DNA from 2 places in the Bradyrhizobium brasilense genome. Region 2 is predicted to be linked to the other one. Evidence: predicted binding sites of a transcription regulator. Region 2 holds the regulator's gene; the other holds the start of a gene.

Region 1 (11,308 bases), 3.5 Mb from region 2:
GTCCGACCATGCCGAGGTCGAATGCGCTGCCGGTCAGATCATAGATCTGCCAGCCGATCGCCACCGCGCCGATCTGGCTGGAGAAGCGCGACAGGCTGCGCGACGACAAGAAGAACAGGAACGGTCTGTGGCCGAGCAGATCGCGGGCGCCGGCCGGCGTGGCGGAGGACATGGATGATTGCGTGGCCGAGCGCCTGCAACTTGTCAATGGATACGAGATGAACGCGCAACAGCATTGCGCTGCGCGAGGCCCCTGCCCATAATCGCGTGAGTTTTTTTGGGGGCGTGATGCTGCAGTTGCAATCGGCGTTCGGCGTGGTGGCGTTGCTCTTGATCGCCTGGGCGCTGAGCGAGAATCGCCTGAAGGTGTCGCTGCGCCAGGCGGCGATCGGGCTTGTCGTCACGATCGTCACGGCTCTGGTGCTGATCAAGGTGCCGCTGGTGACGCAGGCCTTCGGCGCGATCAATGACGCCGTCGGCACGATCGCGGCCGCGACGCGCGCCGGCACTGCCTTCGTGTTTGGCTATGTCGGCGGCGGCCCGGCGCCGTTCGATCCCAAGGCACCCGGCTCGGATTTCATCCTCGCCTTCCAGGCGCTGCCGATCGTGCTGGTCATGAGCGTGCTGACCACGCTGTTGTTCTATTGGCGCGTGCTGCCGCCTGTTGTGCGCGGCATGGCCTGGCTGCTCGAGCGCACGCTCGGCGTCGGCGGCGCGGTCGGGCTCTCGACCGCGGCCAATATCTTCCTCGGCATGGTCGAAGCGCCGCTCTTCATCCGGCCCTATCTGGCGCAGCTCACCCGCAGCGAATTGTTTCTGGTGATGACTGGCGGCATGGCCGGGATCGCCGGCACGGTGCTGGTGCTGTACGCCACGCTGCTGGCGCCGCTGATCCCGGATGCGGCCGCGCATTTCGTCATCGCCTCGGTGCTCGGCGCGCCAGCCGCGATTTTAGTGAGCCTGATCATGGTGCCGGAAACGTCCGGCAAGCGCACCGGCGGATCGCTCGACAATCCCGATATCCAGGTGTCGTCGACGATGGACGCCATCGTGAAGGGCACGGCCGCCGGGCTCGAGCTCTTGATGAACATCATCGCGATGCTGCTGGTGCTGGTCGCGCTGGTGTATCTGGCGAACGCGATCATCGGCCTGCTGCCGGAGATCGGCGGCGCGAAGATTTCGCTGCAGCGCCTGCTTGGTTACGTGATGGCGCCGGTGTGCTGGCTGATGGGCCTGCCCTGGCCGCAGGCGATCACGGCAGGAAGCCTGATGGGCACCAAGACCGTGCTGAACGAGTTGATCGCCTATGTCGACCTGTCGAAGCTCGGCCCCGACGCGCTCGATCCGCGCTCGCGGCTGATCATGCTCTACGCGATGTGCGGCTTTGCCAACTTCGCCAGCCTCGGCATCATGATCGGCGGCCTCGGCATCATGGCGCCCGAGCGGCGCGACGAGATCAACGCGCTCGGGCTGAAGTCGATCGTCTCAGGCACGCTGACGACCTGCCTGATGGGCGCGATCGTGGGGATGCTGACGCAGCCGTAGTCGCAGTAGCCCGGATGGAGCCAACGGGTCGCGCGAACGCGCGCCCGATGACAGGCTCCGCGCAATCCGGGGCGGTGCTGACACGGTGAAGCTTCCTGTCAAGCGGATCATTGTTGGGCCGGCCGACGGCGCGGACGCACGTAGCCGCGCATTGAGCCGTCGCTTGCAATAACGCGATGACAGGGGATCGATGGGTCGTAATTCGTGCGCATTATGGCACCAACCGCGCGTGCAGCCTTCGGATTGCCGGCTTTAGCAGCGACAGCTTTGTACGTCATGGCCTTCCCCTTTGGGATCTTGCGCACGATGTCGCGGACCTTATCTGAAAAGGTTTTCATAGTCCGAGTGTAGCAGATTTCTCAGAGGGTTTTCGCCTTTTTACTTGCGGTTGGAACGAGCGCGTCGCGTTGGCACGGAAGATTCGACCGGACGTGCCGGTGTTAGTTTCGAAGTGCGCGCCGCCGTCTTAACATTGTGGGCAGCTGTTGGCCCCTAGCGTCGTTTGCCGCGCAGTGCCGGCGTGGACGCAAACGGAGCATTGCGGACATCGACGGCGGCTCCGCCCGATGCGATTCGACGTGAATGACCCAAAGCGAACTTTGACTTCTGGCAATTTTAACTCTTATCGGCCATCTATGTATCCTAGACGTTGAACTTAAGTAAACTCTCGCGCGCCTATGCTGACGTGCTTCAGAATCTTTGTGGGGGGACCGTTGATGGCTCAAGAAAGTTCGAGGCCGCGTATCGGCGAAGGGCGCATCGGCAGTTCTTTCTGCGCCGCGATCGGCGTGCTCAGCGTCGCTGCGGTGCTATGCCTGCGCTACCCCGCCTTTCTCACGACGCCTGAGCTGCGCGTCCATTACGACGTCGAGCTGCTCCGCCTCACCCTCGCGATTGCCATGGTCGTCGGTGCCTGGCTCGGCGTCACCGGGATCGTGCTTGGCGGCCCGCGGGTGCCCGCTACGATCGGCCTCAGCGCGCTTTTTTTCGCCACGCTGCTTGGCGGGCCCTACGTGCCGACACCAGATTTTCTCCAGCCGCGCTTCTATCTCGGCCTCGACTGGTTGGTGCTCGATCTATTCTTCACCGGCGCAGCATTCGTGCTGCTCGAGTGGGTCTTCCCACGGGTGCGGCCGGAGCAAGGGCCGCTCAGCCCCGGTTGGAGGCTCGATCTCGCGTATTTCGGAGTCAACCATCTGCTGATCGGCGTCTTTCTGGTGGTCTCGACACATTTTGCCCATGACTATTTCGCCTGGGCGATCAGCCCGTCACTGCAAGCGCATGTCGTGGCCCTGCCGGCGATCGTCCGCTTCGTGCTGGTGATCCTGGCGGCCGATGCAGTCGAATACATCTCCCACCGCGCCTATCACGAGGTGCCGTGGTTGTGGCGAATCCATGCGGTTCATCATTCGCCCGAACACATGGACTGGCTCTCGGGATCGCGCCTCCATTTCTTCGAGCCATTGGCAACGCGCGCCCTGGTGCTGGTGCCGATCGTCCTGCTCGGCTTCCCGCAGGACACGATCTTCGCCTATCTCATTTTCATCTCTGTGCAATCGGTGCTGATCCATTCGAACATCAAGATGGATGTCGGCTGGCTGCGGTACGTGATCGTCACGCCGCAATTCCATCACTGGCACCACGCCTCGGACGCCGAGGCCATCGACAAGAACTACGCGGCACACACGCCGCTGTTCGATATGCTGGGCAGAACCTGGCACCTGCCCAAAGACCGCTGGCCGGCCAAATACGGAACGGTGAAGCCGATCCCCGGCGGCATGCTCGGCCAGTTCGCGCACCCCTTCATCGGGCCGGTGAAGGAATTCCTCGAACATCGGGACCCATGAAGCGGCGTGTTCCGCTGTTGCCAGCATGAGAGTCGCAGCGTGTTCGCTTTGACCCATAGCGAACCTGTGTGGGCTCGCTCCGCGCTCGGATAGACGCGACTATCATTCCAACAATTGCACCTATCCCGAAGCCGCCGAAACCTGCGAGTAAAATCACTCCTAGGAAAAGGACGAACGTATCGTCACGCCTCGGATCGAGTAGACCGTAGAACAGGAGACCTGGACTATTGGCCAAGACCGCCAATACCCATCCCGACGTGACGCTGCGTGAGAAGAACTTTGCGAAAAGGAAAGCGGCTATAATGAAGCCGGTAAAGTTCAGAACTCCAAGCATTTCACCTCTCGGACTACACAAGGTACACTCGACCTATCATGTCGCCTCCCGTCACGGCTTACGTCTGCTTCTGGCCCATCGCGACATCTTGCGTTGCCGCACGAACTTGGTCGCTATCGGGGCAAAGCGGACGTAGAGTCACGCCGACGGCTTTATGGGTACACGGCCCAGAAAATCGTCATGCCTGGGCTTGACCCGGGCATCCATCGACCAGGAGAATCTTGCGAAGCAGGATAGATGGCCGGGTCAAGCCCGGCCATGACGGCCGCAAAAAAGCCTACGCCTTCAACTCCACCGTCTTGAACTCGGCCGGCAGGATCACCTCCAGCAGTTCGACGTCGTCGGAGTAGTCCAGGATCATGTGCCGGATGCGCGGCGGCTGGGTCCAGGCGCTGCCTTGCTGCATCAGCGTCTCGCCCTCGCCTTCCATGTAGGTCTTCACCCAGCCCTTGAGCACATAGACCATCTGGAAGTCGACGTCGTGGAAGTGCAGCTTCGACACCTCATCGGGATTGCACGGTCCCTGCAGCCGGATGACGTGTGCCTGCGCGAGGCCATGCGAGGCGGCGGCGATGCCGAGGTCGCGGTACTTGGCGTAGGCGCGCAGCCCGTCGGCCTTGAAGTCCTCTTCGCGGTGATGGCTGATCGCGACGCGCTGCTTCGGCCGCGCCTTGGCTGCGGCTTTCGGCGCGCTCTTCTTGGCCGCCGAGACGCGGCCTTTCGACTTGATGGTCTTGCGCGCGGACGATTTCGCGGACGTCTTCTTGGCGCCGGCGCCGAGCCCCGACCATTTCTTCTTCACCGCGGTCTTGGCTGCCGATCTTGATGCCGTCTTCTTGGCCATTGTTTCGCCTCCCGTCTTTTTGTGACGGAGAGAGGCTAACACAAGTCGCGCGCCGCGAGGCGAGCAAAGGCGCACAGCGCGCTTTTGCCCGCTCGCCCGCTCAATGCAGCCGGAACACGCCGTCGACGGCACGCAGCTCGGCCGGCTTGACGAGCTTGGAATGCGCCACCGTCACCGAAAACAGCGGGCCTTCGAGCTTCGCCTGCCAGAACGCGAGGAAATCCTGCAGCGCCGGGAATTTCGGAAACAGGTCGTAGTTCTGCCAGACATAGGTCTGCAGCAACGAGGGGTGATCCGGCATCCGATAGAGGATTTGCGCCGTCGTCAGCCCGTACCCCAGCAACTGCTTCCGGAAATCGTCGGAAACAACCCCACCAACTCGCGAGACCATGCCAACCTCCTGTGACGGAGCGCATTCACGTGGTGGCCGACCTCCCCCGCCGGACCACCGGCAATGGATGCGCTCACATGAGAGAAATGTGACGCACGCGACTAACCCATCTCAAGCCCAAATGTTTAATAGGTTGTTGAAATTTCTTGCGTTGGCAGCAGCTTACCGCATCTGCTAATAGCCCCGGCGACCCCTCTTGGGCGGCGTTAAGGATGCCGAAATGATCTCGGCATCCTTTTGGCAGGCGGCACTCACGAGTGCCAATTTTTCTGCTAGAGGCACTTGCCCGCCGCCAAGGCTTGGCCTATCTCCTGCGCAACCAGTCTGGCACTCGCTGGGCTGGACTGCTAACTCTCCAAAAATCTACAGCATCTGCAAATGTTTAGGAGGACTGCATGAAATTCCGTCCGCTTCACGACCGCGTCGTGGTTAAGCGTATCGACGCCGAAGAGAAGACTGCTGGCGGCATCATCATTCCGGACAGTGCCAAGGAAAAGCCCTCGCAGGGCGAAGTCATCGCCGTTGGCCCGGGCGGCCGCGATGAAGCTGGCAAGCTGATCCCCATCGACGTCAAGGTCGGTGACCGCGTCCTGTTCGGCAAGTGGTCGGGCACCGAGGTCAAGATCGACGGCGAAGACCTGCTGATCATGAAGGAAAGCGACATCATGGGCGTGCTCGACGTCCCCGCTTCCAAGAAGAAGGCCGCCTAAGCGCCTCTTTCCCTCCCAGGTTAAATCTCTCAAGGAAAAACTCAGATGGCAGCTAAAGAAGTCAAATTCTCCGTCGAGGCGCGCGACAAGATGCTGCGCGGCGTCGACATCCTCGCCAACGCGGTGAAGGTCACCCTCGGTCCGAAGGGCCGCAACGTGGTGCTCGAGAAGTCGTTCGGCGCTCCCCGCATCACCAAGGACGGCGTCACCGTCGCCAAGGAGATCGAGCTCGAGGACAAGTTCGAGAACATGGGCGCCCAGATGGTGCGCGAAGTCGCCTCCAAGTCCGCAGACGCGGCCGGCGACGGCACCACCACCGCGACCGTGCTCGCGGCTGCGATCGTGAAGGAAGGCGCCAAGTCGGTCGCCGCCGGCATGAACCCGATGGATCTGAAGCGCGGTATCGACCTCGCGGTCGAAGCCGTCGTTGCGGACCTCCAGAAGAACTCGAAGAAGGTCACCTCGAACGAGGAGATCGCCCAGGTCGGCACCATTTCGGCCAACGGCGATGCCGAGATCGGCAAGTTCCTCTCCGACGCCATGAAGAAGGTCGGCAACGAGGGCGTGATCACGGTCGAGGAAGCCAAGTCGCTCGAGACCGAGCTCGACGTCGTCGAGGGCATGCAGTTCGACCGCGGCTACATCTCGCCCTACTTCGTCACCAACGCCGACAAGATGCGCGTTGAGATGGACGACGCCTACATCCTGATCAACGAGAAGAAGCTCTCCTCGCTGAACGAGCTGCTGCCGCTGCTCGAGGCCGTGGTGCAGACCGGCAAGCCGCTGGTCATCGTCGCCGAGGACGTCGAAGGCGAAGCCCTCGCCACCCTCGTCGTCAACCGCCTGCGTGGCGGCCTGAAGGTCGCGGCCGTCAAGGCTCCGGGCTTCGGCGATCGCCGCAAGGCCATGCTGCAGGACATCGCGATCCTGACCGGCGGCCAGGCCATCTCGGAAGACCTCGGCATCAAGCTTGAGAACGTCACGCTGCAGATGCTCGGTCGCGCCAAGAAGGTGATGATCGACAAGGAGAACACCACGATCGTCAACGGCGCCGGCAAGAAGGCCGACATCGACGCCCGCGTTGCCCAGATCAAGGCGCAGATCGAGGAGACCACCTCGGACTACGACCGTGAGAAGCTGCAGGAGCGTCTCGCCAAGCTCGCAGGCGGCGTCGCGGTGATCCGCGTCGGCGGCGCGACCGAGGTCGAGGTGAAGGAGCGCAAGGATCGCGTTGATGACGCGATGCACGCGACCCGCGCGGCTGTCGAGGAAGGCATCGTCCCGGGCGGCGGCGTCGCCCTGCTCCGTGCCTCCGAGCAGCTCAAGGGCCTGCGCACCAAGAACGACGACCAGAAGACCGGCGTCGAGATCGTGCGCAAGGCGCTGTCGGCTCCCGCTCGCCAGATCGCGATCAACGCCGGTGAAGACGGTTCGGTCATCGTCGGCAAGATCCTGGAGAACAAGACCTACAACTACGGCTTCGACTCCCAGACCGGCGACTATGCCGACCTCGTCAAGAAGGGCATCATCGACCCGACCAAGGTCGTGCGCACCGCGATCCAGAACGCTGCCTCGGTTGCCGCGCTCCTGATCACCACGGAAGCGATGGTTGCCGAGCTGCCGAAGAAGAACGCCGGCGGCCCCGCGATGCCTCCGGGCGGCGGCATGGGCGGCATGGACTTCTAAGCGACGAAGTCGTCCCGGACGCGGTGCAGCGCGAGGCGGTGCACCGCAGAGCCGGGATCTCGCTCAACGACAACGAAATGCAAAACCCCGGCAGCGATGCCGGGGTTTTTGTTTGGGGCAGGCTCGCCGGGCGACTTACCAGGAGCCTTACGCTGCTCACAGCATGCACGTTATTCACAACACTCTCCGTAAATATACGTTGGTCTGAGTTGACAATTTCAAAAAAAATTTCGTGCGAGAGTCGCAAACCGAACCGACAGCGTCATCTTCGTCCCGCACAGTAGGCTTGGGACAAGATCGAAGTTCACTCTCAACAATCTGAATTGAGCACGGAGCGTCAGCTCCCGTGACGCGGGCAAGCGTTGCGGAGAATGCGTTCACTTGCGAGGGAGGCAGTGCAGTGAGCGACAAGGTTCTCAGCCGAGCCGCCTGAAGAAGCGGCGTTGAAGTCACATCGAGGATTTGTTCAAGGAGGGACCTGGCCGGTTGGAAGAAGCCCAGTGACGAGAGCATGCAGCCCCCACTGCCCGATGCTCCGTCAACCGCCGCAGGTGCGCGATGCCCCCCCAACTACCCCGCGCACCGACCTGGGGCCAATCCAACCGGCCGGACTATTCTGCAAGGCAAAAAGCAAAAGGCAATATGGGAGGGAGGCGCTCATGGGCATGGTGATGGTCAGATGTCCGCAAACCGGGCACGCGATTTCCACCGGAATCAAAACCGATCGCGAGAGCTTTCGACGCAGTACCGTGTTCTTCTCGCGCACGGCCTGTCCATTTTGCCGCGCGGATCACGCCTGGTTTGCGCGGGACGCCTGGGTCGATGAGCCGAGCATCCGCGTGCGGCGACGCCGCGGCGGCGGTTCACCGGCCTGAAAGTGGCCACCACTTTTGACGACCGCGATGGAGGGACACCATGGCGCAGGTGCAGATCACGACGGAAACGTCTGCCTGGCTGCTACAGGCCAAGGACTTTCTCGATGAAGCACGACGGCTGAAGCCCGGTCCGAAGCGCAATGAGTTGCGCGAGACCGCAAAGGTGCTGCGCGAGATTGCGAAGCTCGAAAGGGTATCCTCCTCCACGCGGGAGCTTGATCGGCGGCCAGGAAGCTGATCGCAGCAGGGAACGCGCTTACACGGCGTCGTCAGCCTCGATTTCCGGGATGCGCGGATCGTTGGCCGGCGCCATTCCTCGCGTTCGAACCTTGTCGCCCGAGAAAATCTCCTCGGCCTCGAGACGCATGACGCGATGGCACTCGCACGCCGCCGCCAATAGCCGCGCCCGGTCGATCTCGATCTGGCCTCGTTGATCGGACCTGATCGCACCGCGCTTGCGCAGATTGCCCATCAGCAAGGTCACCGTCGTTCGTCGTACGCCGAGGATTTGCGACAGCGCTTGCTGGGTCAGCGGGAGGACGTCGCTGTCGACGCGGTCGCGAAGCTGAAGCAGCCAGCGCGCCATCCGCGCCTCGACCGGGTGGAGCGCATTGCAAGCGGAGCCGAGCTGAAACTGGATCAGCATCGATCTGACGTGCTTCTGGATTGCCTGCCGAATCCCCGGACTGCGGCCGAAAGCGGCATGAAAGCGTGCCGCCGGAACCCGCGAGGCGGTACCAGCCGCACGAACGACGGCGGTAATGCCTGACGGCGAGGCTCCGAGAACCGAAAGACTGCCCACGGCCCCTTCGCATCCGACCACGCCGGTTGCGACCGTCTGCCCATCCGCCATGTCGATCATCAACAAGATCGCGCCGCTGTGAGGAAAGAAGACGTAGTCGATCTCGTCACCGGCGCGCGCCAGGACTGCATCCTGTTCGAGCGCAACGGTCTCAAGTTCGGGTCTCAGGAGGTCCAGATCCGCCGGCGACAACGTCGCGAGAAGGCGATTACAAGTTCCACCGGAATTGCTCACCTGCGGGAACGTCAAGGGTCGCACAGCATACTCACTCGAACACGGGATCAAAAACATATTCCAAACGTTTGACCGCAAGGCGGAATTCTCCGCGGCGGCGTCCTTAAAGTTAGATGCAAATGCGCCGCCGGACGCAATAGCAAAATGCGTATCGTCGCACCGTAGAACTTCGGGAACCCAACAGTTCCAGTTTCGCATCGCTCGCGCCGCGCGCGACATCCGAGCCTGCTCTTTCACTATCTGCGCGGGCGCAGGAAGGTGGCGGACGCGGTGTGACCGCTCGCTGCGGCACCCGTCAAGAGGCGCGCGAGTGCCGGTCCGGCCACCGACGCGCCTGCGCGAGCAGTTCCTGCGCGTCCTTGATCTCGGCAAGGTCGAGCGCCGGATCGAAACCGGCGAGCACCGGCGCCAGCAATTGCGATATCTCCTCTGCCCGGCCGCTGCGACTGTAAAGACGTGCAAGTCCCAGCGCGCTGCGCAGCTCGAACGTCCTGGTCTGCTGCCTTCGAGCAATCTCGAGGGCACGGTGGAAGGCATCCTCGGCGCCGGACATGTCGGGGCTGTGACGACGCGACAGCAGCCCACCCTGCACGCGGTAGAGTTCGGCATCCAGCCAGTGCTGCCCGGACTGCTCCGTCGCCTCGATCAACTCATTGATGATGTCGAGCCCGGCATCAACATGCCCGGCCTCCGCATTCGCCACGGCAATCTGCAATCCCCAGAACGGTTCACAGAGGTAGCAGTCGTTCTCGTGAAGCAAGGACCAGCCGCGCTGCATCTCCGCGAGACCTGCGGCGCGGTCGCCGGCACGCCACTTCTCCAGACCGTTGAGATAGGTGCCGGCGGCGACGTACAGCGGCATCGTGTGGTCGCGCGCCAGGCCCAGGGCCAGGATCGTGTCGGTCTGGCGCAACCTGCTGCCGCACAGCCCGTCGAAGACGGCCTTGTGAACCAGCGCATTGGCGCGCGCGAGCGCGCGCTGTTTCCCGGCGACGTCCACCGCTGCGCCCGCGAGCTGCCGGGCCCGATCGATCTCGCCACGCGGCCAAAGCACCAAAGCGAGAAATCTCATGATGACGAACGGCAAGTCGAGCGTCGACGCCTTGAAGGTTGCCGGATCCGGTTCGGTCGCATAGGCCGCGAAGGCCTGCTCGAGATGGATGCCCGCGTTCACGTACTCGCCCGCGAACCAGGAGGTCACCCCGCTGGTCCAGCGCGCGACGATGGTCGCCACCGGCGACTGCGGGTGCCGCTCCGCTGCGCCCATGATCGCCTCCGCCAACTCCCGCATCGGCGCGAGCTCGCCGTGGGTCAAGCAGGCGTTGAAGAGGCCCGACTGGATCGGCGCCATTTCGATCGGATCATCGATGTCGGAGGCGAACTGCCGGGCGCGGGTCCAGGCGGCGACCGTCTCGGGGGCGCTGTGCCCGAGACTGCCCCGCAGCGCGCGGCCGTAGGCGATTTGCAGATGGAGCCGGCCGATCATCCGATCCGGCTCGTCGGGCAGTTCATCGGCGATGGCGACCGCCTTGCCGAGATGCGCGATCGCCTCGCAATAGGCCGAGCGCTTCAGTGCCTGCTGACCGGCCTTGCGCCACCACGCCAGCGCGGTCTCGCCGAGCCCTGCCTCGGTGAAGTGGTAGGCAACGACTTCCGGCTCGATCTCGGCCATCTCGGCAAATTTGTCGCGCAACACATCGCCAATATGCTTGTGAAGCAATTGCCGGCGGCTCTTGAGCAGGCTCTCGTAAGCCGCTTCCTGGACCAGCGCGTGCTTGAAGCTGTAGCTTGCGTCCGGCGGCACGCCGCGGCGCAGCAGCAGCTCGGCCTCTTCGAGCTGGGCAAGCGCCGCGCCAAGCGTCAGATCATCGCGCCCGGCCACGCTGCGCAGCAGCGCATATGAGAACTCACGGCCGATCGCGGCACCGATCTGCGCCACCTCCTTGACCGGCGCCAGCCGGTCGAGCCGTGCCATCAGCGAGTCCTGCAGCGTTGCCGGGATCGCCAGCGGCGGCAGCGGATTGTCGAGGCGATAGCGCC
Region 2 (11,308 bases):
GCATTGAGCGAGCCTGACCGAAGCGATCCGGGGATCACGAGGATTTTCAGCGCGGACATTTTGAAATCGCAGGTAAGGCGCTCGCCCGGCGCGACGGCGCCGGGTGGTCAGCCCTTGCGATACACCCAGACCCGCGCGGGCGGAAGGTTCATCCAGATCCGCTCGGAGGCCTCTGTGGACACGCCCGGCAGCGACTTCGGAATCGGAGGCACCACCGAATAGGTGAACTGAATGAACGGCGCGCCGGGTGCGAGCGCCAGGAAGGCGTCACGGACCAGCCTCAGGCGGGTCAGCATCGGCTTGGTGACGAGCGGCAGGCCGGAGACCACGGCTGAGGCGGGAGATTTAAGTACCTCCCACAGAGTATCGCGCAGCGTATAGGCATCCCCCTGGACGACCCTGGCGTGCGGATAGCGTTCGCGCAGCAAGGCGCAGAAGCCGGGATTGTATTCGACCAGGACGAGACGCTTTTGATCCACGCCGTGCTCGATCAACGCGTTGGTAATCGCCCCGGTGCCGGGTCCAAGTTCGACGACCGGCCCCTCGGCGTCGGGATCGACATATTGCGCCATGGTGCGGGCGAGCAGCCGTCCGGACGGCATCACCGCGCCCATATGCAGCGGCTTCTCCATCCATGAACGGAGAAATCGAACCTCGTCGTCGAGACGGAGGGGCTTCTTCGACGCACGCACGGACGATTGCAAAGGCATGTCGCTACCAGGCGGGGACCGCACAATCGAGCGGTTGTCAGAAAACAGTCACAAAGACGTATAGGTCGAAGTCGTTACGGTCAAGCATAACGACTGCGGCTAGACGGAGCGATTGCCAAAGAAGTCCTTGACCTTAGAGAAGAAACCCGCGGCCTCCGGCTGGGTTGCGCCGGACGACAGCTTTTCGAACTCCATCAGCAGTTCTTGCTGCTTCTTGGTCAGATTCTGCGGCGTTTCGACCACGACCTGGACATACATGTCGCCGGTCTGGCGCGAACGGAGCACCGGCATACCCTTTGATGCGATGCGGAATCGCCGGCTGGACTGGGTGCCGGCCGGCACCTTCACCTTCGTCTTGCCCTTGTCGATGGTCGGCACTTCGAATTCGCCACCGAGCGCTGCGGTCACCATCGAGATCGGCACACGGCAGTGCAGGTCGGCGCCGTCGCGCTGGAAGAACTGGTGCGTGGTCAGCGACAGGAAGATGTAGAGGTCGCCGGGCGGTCCGCCGCGGACACCGGCCTCGCCTTCGCCGGCGAGACGAATGCGGGTGCCGTCCTCGACGCCCGGGGGAATGTTGACCGACAGCGTGCGCTCGCGCGTCACCCGGCCGGAACCGGCGCAGGAGGTGCAGGCATCCTCGATCATCTGGCCGCGTCCCTGACAGCCGGGACAGGTCCGCTCCAGCGTGAAGAAGCCCTGGGCCTGCCGGATACGGCCGGCGCCGCCGCAATGTGAGCACGTCTTCGGCTTGGTACCGGCCTTGGCGCCGGTGCCCGAGCAGGATTCGCAGGTGACCGAGACCGGGATCTCGATCTGCGCGGTCTTGCCCTGGAAGGCCTCCTCGAGCGTGATCTCCATGTTGTAGCGCAGGTCGGCGCCGCGCTCGCGGCCACCGCCGCGGCGCTGCCCGGCCATGCCGAACAGGTCTTCGAAAATGTCGGAGAAGGATGAGGCGAAGCCGGCGCCGAAGCCGGGGCCGCCGCCGCCCATGCCCTGCTCGAAAGCGGCATGGCCGAAGCGGTCATAGGCGGCGCGCTTGTCGCCGTCCTTCAGCACCTCATAGGCTTCGTTGATTTCCTTGAACCGGACTTCGCTGGTGGCGTCGCCCGGATTCTTGTCCGGATGCCATTTCATCGCGAGCTTGCGGAAAGCCGATTTCAGCTTGGTCTCGTCCGCGTTCCGCTCAACCTCGAGGGTCTCGTAATAGCAGCGCTTGGTGGACATCCTTCAATTCCGTCCGAAGTTCATCGCGATCGCCAAAGATTGCGCCAAGGATTGCGTAAAGGATTGCGCCTGTCTGGAAGATGCAGCGATCGCCTTAAAGAAAAATGACCCCCACTCCTCCGAGACGCGGCGCGTGCTCATTGGTGTGAGGGTCATGATCGCAAATCCGCTTAAGCAGACTTCTTGCTGTTCTTGTCGTCGTCGACCTCGGTGAACTCCGCGTCGACAACGTCATCCTTAGCAGCGTCCTTGGCCGCATCGGCCTCGGCCTGCTGCTTGTACATGGCCTCGCCGAGCTTCATCGAAGCCTGCGCCAGCGTGTTGGTCTTGGCCTTGATCGCCTCGGCGTCGTCGCCCTTCAGCGCTTCCTTGAGGTCGCTGACGGCGTCTTCGATCGCGCGGCGCTCGGTGTCGGCGATCTTCGAACCGTGTTCGGCCAGAGCCTTCTCGGTCGAGTGAACCAGACCGTCGGCATGATTCTTGGCGTCGACAGCCTCGCGGCGCTTCTTGTCCTCGGCCGCGTTGACCTCGGCGTCCTTGACCATCTTGTCGATGTCGGCTTCGGACAGACCGCCGGATGCCTGGATCCGGATCTGCTGTTCCTTGCCGGTCGCCTTGTCCTTGGCCGAGACGTTGACGATACCGTTGGCGTCGATGTCGAAGGTCACCTCGATCTGCGGCATGCCGCGCGGAGCCGGCGGAATACCCATCAGGTCGAACTGGCCGAGCATCTTGTTGTCGGCCGCCATTTCACGCTCGCCCTGGAAGACCCGGATGGTGACAGCGCCCTGATTGTCTTCGGCGGTCGAGAACACCTGGCTCTTCTTGGTCGGGATCGTGGTGTTGCGGTCGATGATGCGGGTGAACACACCGCCCAGCGTCTCGATGCCCAGCGACAGCGGGGTCACGTCGAGCAGCAGCACGTCCTTGACGTCGCCCTGCAGCACGCCGGCCTGGATCGCAGCGCCGATCGCGACGACCTCGTCGGGATTGACGCCCTTGTGCGGCTCCTTGCCGAAGAACTGCTTCACGACTTCCTGGATCTTCGGCATGCGGGTCATGCCGCCGACCAGCACCACTTCGCCGATCTCACCAGCGGTCAGGCCGGCATCCTTCAGCGCCTTGCGGCACGGCTCGATGGTCTTCTCGACGAGATCGGCCACTAGCGCCTCGAACTTGGCGCGGGTCAGCTTCATCGTCAGATGCTTCGGACCGGTCTGGTCAGCCGTGATGAACGGCAGGTTGATTTCGGTCTGCGTGGTCGACGACAGCTCGATCTTGGCCTTCTCCGCAGCCTCCTTCAGGCGCTGCAGGGCAAGCTTGTCGTTGCGCAGGTTGATGCCCTGCTCCTTCTGGAATTCGTCGGCGAGATAGCCGACCAGGCGCATGTCGAAATCTTCACCGCCGAGGAAGGTGTCGCCGTTGGTCGACTTCACCTCGAACACGCCGTCGCCGATCTCGAGGATCGAGACGTCGAAGGTGCCGCCGCCGAGGTCGTACACGGCGATCGTGCCGGACTTCGACTTGTCGAGACCGTAGGCGAGCGCGGCAGCCGTCGGCTCGTTGATGATGCGCAGCACTTCGAGGCCGGCGATCTTGCCGGCGTCCTTGGTGGCCTGACGCTGCGCGTCGTTGAAATAGGCGGGAACCGTGATGACGGCCTGCTCGACCTTCTGGCCGAGATGCGCCTCAGCGGTCTCCTTCATCTTCTGCAGAATGAAGGCCGAGACCTGCGAGGGCGAATAGGTCTTGCCATCGGCTTCGACCCAGGCGTCGCCGTTCGATGCCTTGACGATCTTGTAGGGAACGAGCTTCTTGTCCTTCTCGACCATCGGGTCGTCATAGCGGCGGCCAATGAGGCGCTTCACCGCGAAGAACGTACGCTCGGGATTGGTCACCGCCTGGCGCTTCGCCGGCTGGCCGACGAGGCGCTCGCCATCGTCAGTGAAAGCAACGATCGACGGCGTCGTTCGCATGCCCTCGGCATTCTCGATCACCTTGGCGTTCTTGCCATCCATTACGGCGACGCACGAATTCGTGGTGCCGAGGTCGATCCCAATGACCTTACCCATGGTTTTGATATCCTCTTTGCTACGGCAGGTTGGTTGGGCCCTGACGGCGCTCCGTACCGAACCCCCAGACGTTCACATACTCGCGATATTGCGACGGTGAGCCTGATATAGGAGAGAGGGTCCTGCCCGCAAGGACTGGACGCAACGTTGAGGCCTGAAAAGACTGACGTTTGAAAGATTGTGTCAGCCCGGCTGCAGCGCCGGTTCAAGCCCGATCCAAGTTAACAAATCGGCAATGATGCGGCACGCCGTCGACCGCGAACATCCGCCACGAGACGTCCGCGCTGTTGAGTGAACACTCACAAACGTCGTATGCGGAAGCGGGCGCAGGCCGAGGGCGCGCTGTTTGGCCGCTGGTGGCCGATCGTCGGAAACGTCGGGAAACTGGAAAGTGCCAGCCAATCGGGACGAAAAGCCCATGGAATCGGGCCTGCAGGCCCGGAGCGCGGCTTTGGCGGCCTGTTGCAGGGTCATCAAAACCGCTAAAAGCGGTCCGACTGAAAGAGGCCATCCAGCCCTGCACCGGCCCCGTTGCGCGGCCACCAAGCAAAACCGGTAGATCCCCCATGACGCCTTTTCGACTTCTCGTTGCGGTTGCCTTGCTGCTTGCTGCCACCTGTCGTGGCTTTGCCGCCGACGTGGTGTTTCCGCCGGGCGCGCATGTCGGGATGAAGCCGCTGGTGGGGCTCAACCGCGCCAAGTCGTTCATCGGCTTCGAGACCGAGGACCAGGGCGTGAAGGTCTTGATCGCCGATCTGCCCGCGGACGCCTACAACGAGGTCGTGAGCGCCTTCAAGGCCAACCCGGCCGGCAGCGGAAACATCAAGCCGGAGAGCCTCGAGACGCCGGCCGGCCTCGCCTATTACACCGTGGAGAGCGCGCGTGACGGCACCACCAATGTGCGGCGCTATTCCATGATCCTGCCGGGACCGACCTTCTCAGGCTATGTCGCGGTGCAGGTGCCGGAGAACGCGAGCAAGATCTACACCGACGACGCCGTGCGGCAGATGTTCGCCACCGCCCAGATCCGCAACGAGGTGCCGGTCGACGAACAGCTCGGCATGATGCCGTTCAAGGTCACCGAGCTCAGCAGCTTCAAGAATGTCCGCATGCTGGCGCCGGGCGCGGCGCTGCTGATGGCCGACGGCGACGAGAAGGGCCTTGAGACCAAGCCATTCATGCTGCTTGGCATCATCGGCTCGGCCCCGGCCACACCGGATGATCGCGGTCGCTTCGCCCAGCAGATCGCCACCACGATCCCCGGCGTGCGCGACGGGCGGATCACCATGTCCGAACCGATCCGGATCGACGGCCAGCCCGGCTTCGAGACGCGCATCGACGCCGTCAGCGGCAAGGACAATACCCCGGTGACCATCGTGCAGTGGCTGCGGTTCGGCGCGCAAACATCGATGCGCATCATCGGTAGCTCCCCGCGCACCGATTGGGAGAAGGCCTTCCCGCGCTTCCGCGCGGTGCGCGACGGCATCCAGCCGCGCGGCTGATCAGCCGCTCGCAGCTCCAGTCGGAAAAATCCCACTTTCGTCGTTCGCCGAACGGAACTAGCCTCCTCGTGCAATTATCAAAGCGAGGAGGGGCGCGATGCCGGATCGACGACAGGTTGTTGCAGGGCTCGGTACGCTGGCGCTTGCGGCGCTAATTCCAAAACATCTCTGGGCGGCTGCGATCAAGCCCGACGACGGCTCCGCGCTGCTCGTGATCGACGTCCAGAACTGCTTCCTGCCCGGCGGCAGCCTTGCCGTGAAGGACGGCGAGCAGGTGGTGCCAGTGATCAACCGGATCGCCAAGAGCTTTGCCAATGTGGTGATGACGCAGGACTGGCACACGCCCGGACACATCTCCTTTGCCTCGACCCATTCCGGCAAGAAGCCGTTCGAGATCGTCGATCTTGCCTATGGCAAGCAGGTGCTGTGGCCCGACCACTGCGTCCAGGGTACCGACGGCGCCTCGCTGTCGAAGGAACTCGCGATCCCGCACGCCGAGCTGATCATCCGCAAGGGTTTTCACAAGGACGTCGACAGCTACTCCGCCTTCACCGAGGCCGACGGCAAGACCACCACCGGGCTCGCCGCGTATCTGAAGGCGCGCAACGTCGAGCGGGTTTTCGTGGCCGGGCTCGCCACCGATTTCTGCGTGGCATGGACCGCGCTCGATGCGCGCAAGGCCGGCTTCGAGACCTATGTGGTGGAAGATGCCTGCCGCGGCATCGACACCCAGGGATCGCTCGCCAAGGCCTGGGACGACATGGCCAAGGCCGGCGTCAAGCGCATCCAGTCCTCGGATATCGCGTAGGACGCCGCCTCGCGAGATCCGCATGGCCGAGCCTGCGTCACCCGTTGCATTCGATCTCGCGCAGCGCCTGCCATCGCCGCGCATCGCGGGCCTGATCGTCCGGATCACCGGTTATCGCGAGACCGCAACAGGCCGGTTCGCGCAGCGGCAGACCGCGCCGCTGATCGTCCCGCTGATCATCAGTTTCGGCTCGCCGTTCCTGATCGCGCTGTCGCGCGAGCCCAGTGCGGCCGATCGTCAGCTCAGCTTCGCCGCCGGCCTGCATGCCGGGCCTGTTTACATCGAGTCCGACGGGCGCGCCGCCTGCGTGCAGGTCGATTTCACCCCGCTTGGCGCCTACAGCTTCTTCGGCGGCGCCGTGACCGACCTGGTCGGGCGCATGGTCGATATCGACGATGTGCTCGGCCATGATGGCCGTCGTCTGCGCGAGCAACTCGGCGCCGTGACCTGCTGGCAGCGCCGCTTCGACCTGATCGAGGCGTTCGTGCTGCGCCGCGCCGGCCACATGCCGTCTCCCGAAATCGCGTTCGCCTATCGAAAACTGGCGCGTTCGACCGGTGCCATCAGCATCACGGCATTGGCCGACGAGATCGGCTGGAGCCGCAAGCATCTGGCTGGCCGGTTTCGGTCCGAACTCGGCCTCGCCCCCAAATCGCTGGCGCGCATGATGCGGTTTCACCGGGCGAGCCGGCTGGCGCAAAGCGGCGCAGCGCTTGGCTGGGCGGGGATCGCGGCGGAAAGCGGCTATGCCGACCAGGCCCATCTCGCCCGCGAGTTCGTCGAATTCGCAGGCGAACCGCCGACCGCCTGGGCGCGCCGCCAGGCCTTGACCGACCGCCGGCTGGTTCACGCCGGCGACGGGCTGGCGGACTGGTAACAAACCTTCAAGCCGACGCCGCGTTGCCTCGTGCAGGATGGCGCCGTCAGCCAAGGAGGTGAGCGACCATGACGCACGACATCGAACCGCCCCGCATCTACCCGACCCTGCGCTGCAAGGACGCCGAGGCGATGACCAATTGGCTCACGACGGTGCTTGGGTTCACCGAACACGTCGTCTACCGCGATGGCGGCGTCATCCATCACGCCGAGCTCGCCTATGGTTCCTCGATGCTGATGCTGGGCCAGAGCCGCGACGACGCATATGGCAGGCTGGTCGGCGACCTCGACAACCGCCGCACCGACTCGATCTATATCGCGGTCGACGATCCCGACGCGCTGCACGCGAAGGTCAAGGCTGCCGGCGCCAAGATCGAGATGGAACTGCGCGATACCGACTATGGCAGCCGCGACTTCGCCTGCCGCGATCCGGAAGGAAATCTCTGGAGCTTCGGCACCTATTGGCCGAAGGCCCGCGAGAAGCCGCGACCATGAGCCCGCGCAATCCGCGAGCTCGCAAACGGGCAGCCGGGATCGGACGGATCAGGCGGTGATGTCGGCGGTCGGGGCGGCCTTGGCGCCGCCCTTGGAGACGCCGACCAGTGCCGGACGCAGGATGCGCTCGCCGATCATGTAACCGGCCTGCACGACCTGCACCACGGTGCCCGACGGCACCGACGGATCAGGCACCTCGAACATGGCCTGCTGGAAGTTCGGATCGAACTTCTCGCCGATCGGGTCGAACTTCTTGACGCCGTTCTTCTCCAGCGCGTTGAGCAGCGAACGTTCGGTCAGCTCGACGCCTTCGATCAGCGCCTTCAGGCCGGGATCGGCGGCTTCCTTGGTTTCGGACGGCACCGCATCGAGCGCGCGCTGCAGGTTGTCGGCGATATCGAGCACGTCGCGGGCAAAGCCGGTGATGCCGTAGGTCTTGGCGTCGGCGACCTCGCGGCGGGTGCGCTGGCGGAGATTCTCCATCTCGGCCAGCGTGCGCAGCGTCCGGTCGCGCGCCTCGGCGAGTTCCTTGGTCAGCGCCTCCGCCGATCCGGCCTCGGGCTCGTCAGGCATGATGTAGGGCTTCGAGACCACGGGCTCACCCGTCGGCGCCGAATTCTCGGTGTTGTCATTGGCCCGGTTCGGATCGGTCATGGCTTGCCTTCTCGAAAACTCGCGTCGGTTCAAATCTTGGGGATTGCTTGCCGGGATATCGTGCTTTGGGCGGCGAAAATCAAGCGCAACATACCGGTCTCGGGAACTGGGATCTCCGGCTTGGGTGAAGAAAACCCGTCAAATGAAAGCGAAATCGCCCCTCCGGTCAGCCGCCCAGCATCTTGCTGACGATGCGCGCGGCATAGTCGACGGTCGGGATCACTCGCGCATAGTTCAGCCGCGTCGGTCCGATCACGCCGAGGACGCCCACGATCCGCCCCTGGGCGTCGCCGTAGGGCGCGATGATGGTCGAGGAACCCGACAGCGAGAACAGCTTGTTCTCCGAGCCGATGAAGATCCGCACGCCCTCGCCGCGCTCGGCGCGGCCGAGCAGATCGATCACGCCGCGCTTGGTTTCGAGATCGTCGAACAGCGACTTGATGCGCTCCAGGTCGTCGAGCGCATGCAGATCCTCGAGCAGATTGGCGTGACCGCGCACGATCAGCTGGCGGTCCTCGCTCTCGCCGCCGGACCAGCTCGCGATGCCCGCCGCGACCACCTTTTGCGTGAGCTGATCGAGCTCGGCGCGGTTTTGCGTCAGTGCCGTCTCGAGCTCGAGCCGCGCTTCGGCCAGCGTCCGGCCGCGGATCCGCGCATTGAGGAAATTGGTCGCTTCGGTCAGGGCCGAGGATGGAACACCCGGCGGCAGCGCCAGGACGCGGTTTTCGACCTGGCCGTCTTCGCCGACCAACACGACCAGCGCCTTTTCCGGCTCCAGCCGGACGAACTCGATATGCTTCAGCCGTGCATTCGACTTCTGCGTCAGCACCACCGCCGCGGCGCGGGTCAGTCCCGACAGCCGCGTCAAGGCTTCGCCGAGCGCGGCCTCGACGGATTGGGCGCGGCCGACGGCAGCAAGCTGGGTCTGGATCGATTGACGCTCGGCCTCGGTGAGGTCGCCGACCTGCATCAGCGCATCGACGAAGAAGCGCAGCCCGAGTTCGGTCGGCAACCGGCCGGCGGAGGTGTGCGGCGCATAGATCAGGCCGAGCTGCTCAAGATCCGACATCACATTGCGGACCGAGGCCGGCGACAGCGGTAATGCGATCAGGCGCGAAATGTTGCGCGAACCGACCGGCTCGCCGGTCGCGAGATAGCTTTCGACGATTTGACGAAAAATGTCGCGCGAACGCTCGTTGAGCTGGGCGAGCCCGGCATGCGGCGCAATCAGGCCAATCGGATCGTGGTGAGTCACACTCCAGTCCCTCACAATTACTGCATAATTTGTCGATCCGGGAGGCCGATGACAAGCATGCATTCGGTCCCCTCGTACCGGACCATACCGGGGCCGAAAACCCTTGCCGCTGCCCCTTCCCGCTCCTACAAGCACGGCCAGCCAATTTTCTCGGATTTCTGGAGGATTTCATGCGGCCAAGCCGCCGTGCACCCGATGAACTGCGTCCCGTGTCGCTGGAACGCGGCGTCGTCAAATATGCCGAGGGTTCCTGCATGGTGAAGTTCGGCGACACCCATGTGCTGGTGACCGCCACGCTGGAAGAGCGGTTGCCGCCGTGGCTGAAGGGCCAGGGCCGCGGCTGGGTCACCGCCGAATACGGCATGCTGCCGCGTGCCACCCTGGAACGCACCCGCCGCGAGGCCTCGGCCGGCAAGCAGGGCGGCCGGACGGTCGAGATTCAGCGGCTGATCGGCCGCTCGCTGCGCGCGGCCGTCGATCTGGAGGCGCTCGGCGAGCGCCAGATCACGGTCGATTGCGACGTCATCCAGGCCGACGGCGGCACCCGCACCGCCTCAATCACCGGTGCCTGGGTGGCGCTGGCCGACTGCATCAACTGGATGAAGACCCGCAACATGCTGAAGACCAACGTGTTGCGCGACAATGTGGCGGCGATCTCCTGCGGCATCTACCAGGGCACGCCGGTGCTCGATCTCGACTATGCCGAGGATTCCGAAGCCGACACCGACGCCAATTTCGTCATGACCGGCGACGGCCGGATCATCGAGGTGCAGGGCACCGCCGAGAAGACGCCGTTCTCGGAAGGTGAATTCCTGGCGCTGATGGCGCTGGCGCGCAAAGGTGTCGCGCGTCTGGTCGACTTGCAAAAGATCGCGGTGGCGTAGTCAGATTGGCCATGCACCGCCGAATCACCGGAAGGCTCGTCATCGCCACACATAATCCCGGCAAGCTTGCCGAGATGCGGGAACTGCTGGCGCCGCACGGCGTGGAGGTGGTGTCGGCCGGCGAGCTCGACCTCGCCGAGCCCGAGGAGACCGGCGACAATTTTCGCGCCAACGCGGCGATCAAGGCGATCGCGGCCGCGAAGGCGACCGGACTGCCTGCGTTCGCCGACGATTCCGGCCTCGTGGTCGACGCGCTCGACGGCGCGCCCGGGATCTACTCGGCGCGCTGGGCCGGCGAGGGCAAGGACTTCATGGCGGCGATGACGCGGATCGAGCGGCTGCTGCAGGAGCGCGGCGCCACAACGCCGGACCGGCGCAAGGCCCACTTCGTGTCGGCGTTGTGCGTGGCCTGGCCCGACGATCATCTCGAGGAGGTCGAGGCGCGCGCCGATGGAACCCTGGTCTGGCCGCCGCGCGGCACCGCCGGCTTCGGCTACGATCCGGCCTTCCTGCCCGACGGCTACACACGGACCTTCGGCGAGATGACCAGCATCGAGAAGCACGGCCTGCCGCCGCTGGGACTCGGCCTGTCGCATCGCGCCCGCGCCTTCGTGAAGCTCGCGGAGATCTGCCTTGAGCCACGCTGACCGAGAAGCCTTCGGCGTCTACGTGCACTGGCCGTTCTGCCTGTCGAAATGCCCGTATTGTGATTTCAACAGCCATGTGCGGCATGCGCCGGTCGACGAGGGGCGTTTCGTGCGCGCGTTCGCCCGCGAGATCGAGACGACCGCCGTGCGCGTGCCGGGGCGGCAGGTGTCCTCGATC

Evidence for each region. The regulator HrcA, encoded in region 2, represses chaperone genes, less so after heat shock. The targets are predictions, from matches to a motif close to GTTAGCACTCNCNNNNNGNGAGTGCTAAC.
Region 1: groES (co-chaperone GroES) is a predicted target of HrcA. The motif match lies at 5,285-5,313, and genes of this name have one in related genera.

The regions. Positions count from the first base shown of each region.
Region 1 covers NZ_CP121669.1:3,712,520-3,723,827, reverse strand. The annotation lists gene QA635_RS17330 (MFS transporter) at 1-172, opposite strand, end outside; gene QA635_RS17325 (NupC/NupG family nucleoside CNT transporter) at 289-1,545, shown strand; gene QA635_RS41780 (MGMT family protein) at 1,653-1,823, opposite strand; gene QA635_RS17320 (sterol desaturase family protein) at 2,223-3,392, shown strand; gene QA635_RS17315 (cupin domain-containing protein) at 4,004-4,570, opposite strand; gene QA635_RS17310 (usg protein) at 4,671-4,961, opposite strand; gene groES (co-chaperone GroES) at 5,357-5,671, shown strand; gene groL (chaperonin GroEL) at 5,717-7,357, shown strand; gene QA635_RS17295 (hypothetical protein) at 8,017-8,232, shown strand; gene QA635_RS17290 (hypothetical protein) at 8,273-8,470, shown strand; gene QA635_RS17285 (Crp/Fnr family transcriptional regulator) at 8,489-9,487, opposite strand; gene QA635_RS17280 (adenylate/guanylate cyclase domain-containing protein) at 9,564-11,308, opposite strand, start outside.
Region 2 covers NZ_CP121669.1:184,667-195,974, forward strand. The annotation lists gene QA635_RS00840 (NADPH-dependent FMN reductase) at 1-59, opposite strand, end outside; gene QA635_RS00845 (class I SAM-dependent methyltransferase) at 108-710, opposite strand; gene dnaJ (molecular chaperone DnaJ) at 810-1,937, opposite strand; gene QA635_RS00855 (hypothetical protein) at 1,941-2,093, opposite strand; gene dnaK (molecular chaperone DnaK) at 2,108-4,009, opposite strand; gene QA635_RS00865 (hypothetical protein) at 4,576-5,511, shown strand; gene pncA (bifunctional nicotinamidase/pyrazinamidase) at 5,609-6,319, shown strand; gene QA635_RS00875 (AraC family transcriptional regulator) at 6,342-7,196, shown strand; gene QA635_RS00880 (VOC family protein) at 7,265-7,690, shown strand; gene grpE (nucleotide exchange factor GrpE) at 7,739-8,344, opposite strand; gene hrcA (heat-inducible transcriptional repressor HrcA) at 8,511-9,599, opposite strand; gene rph (ribonuclease PH) at 9,770-10,483, shown strand; gene rdgB (RdgB/HAM1 family non-canonical purine NTP pyrophosphatase) at 10,495-11,130, shown strand; gene hemW (radical SAM family heme chaperone HemW) at 11,117-11,308, shown strand, end outside.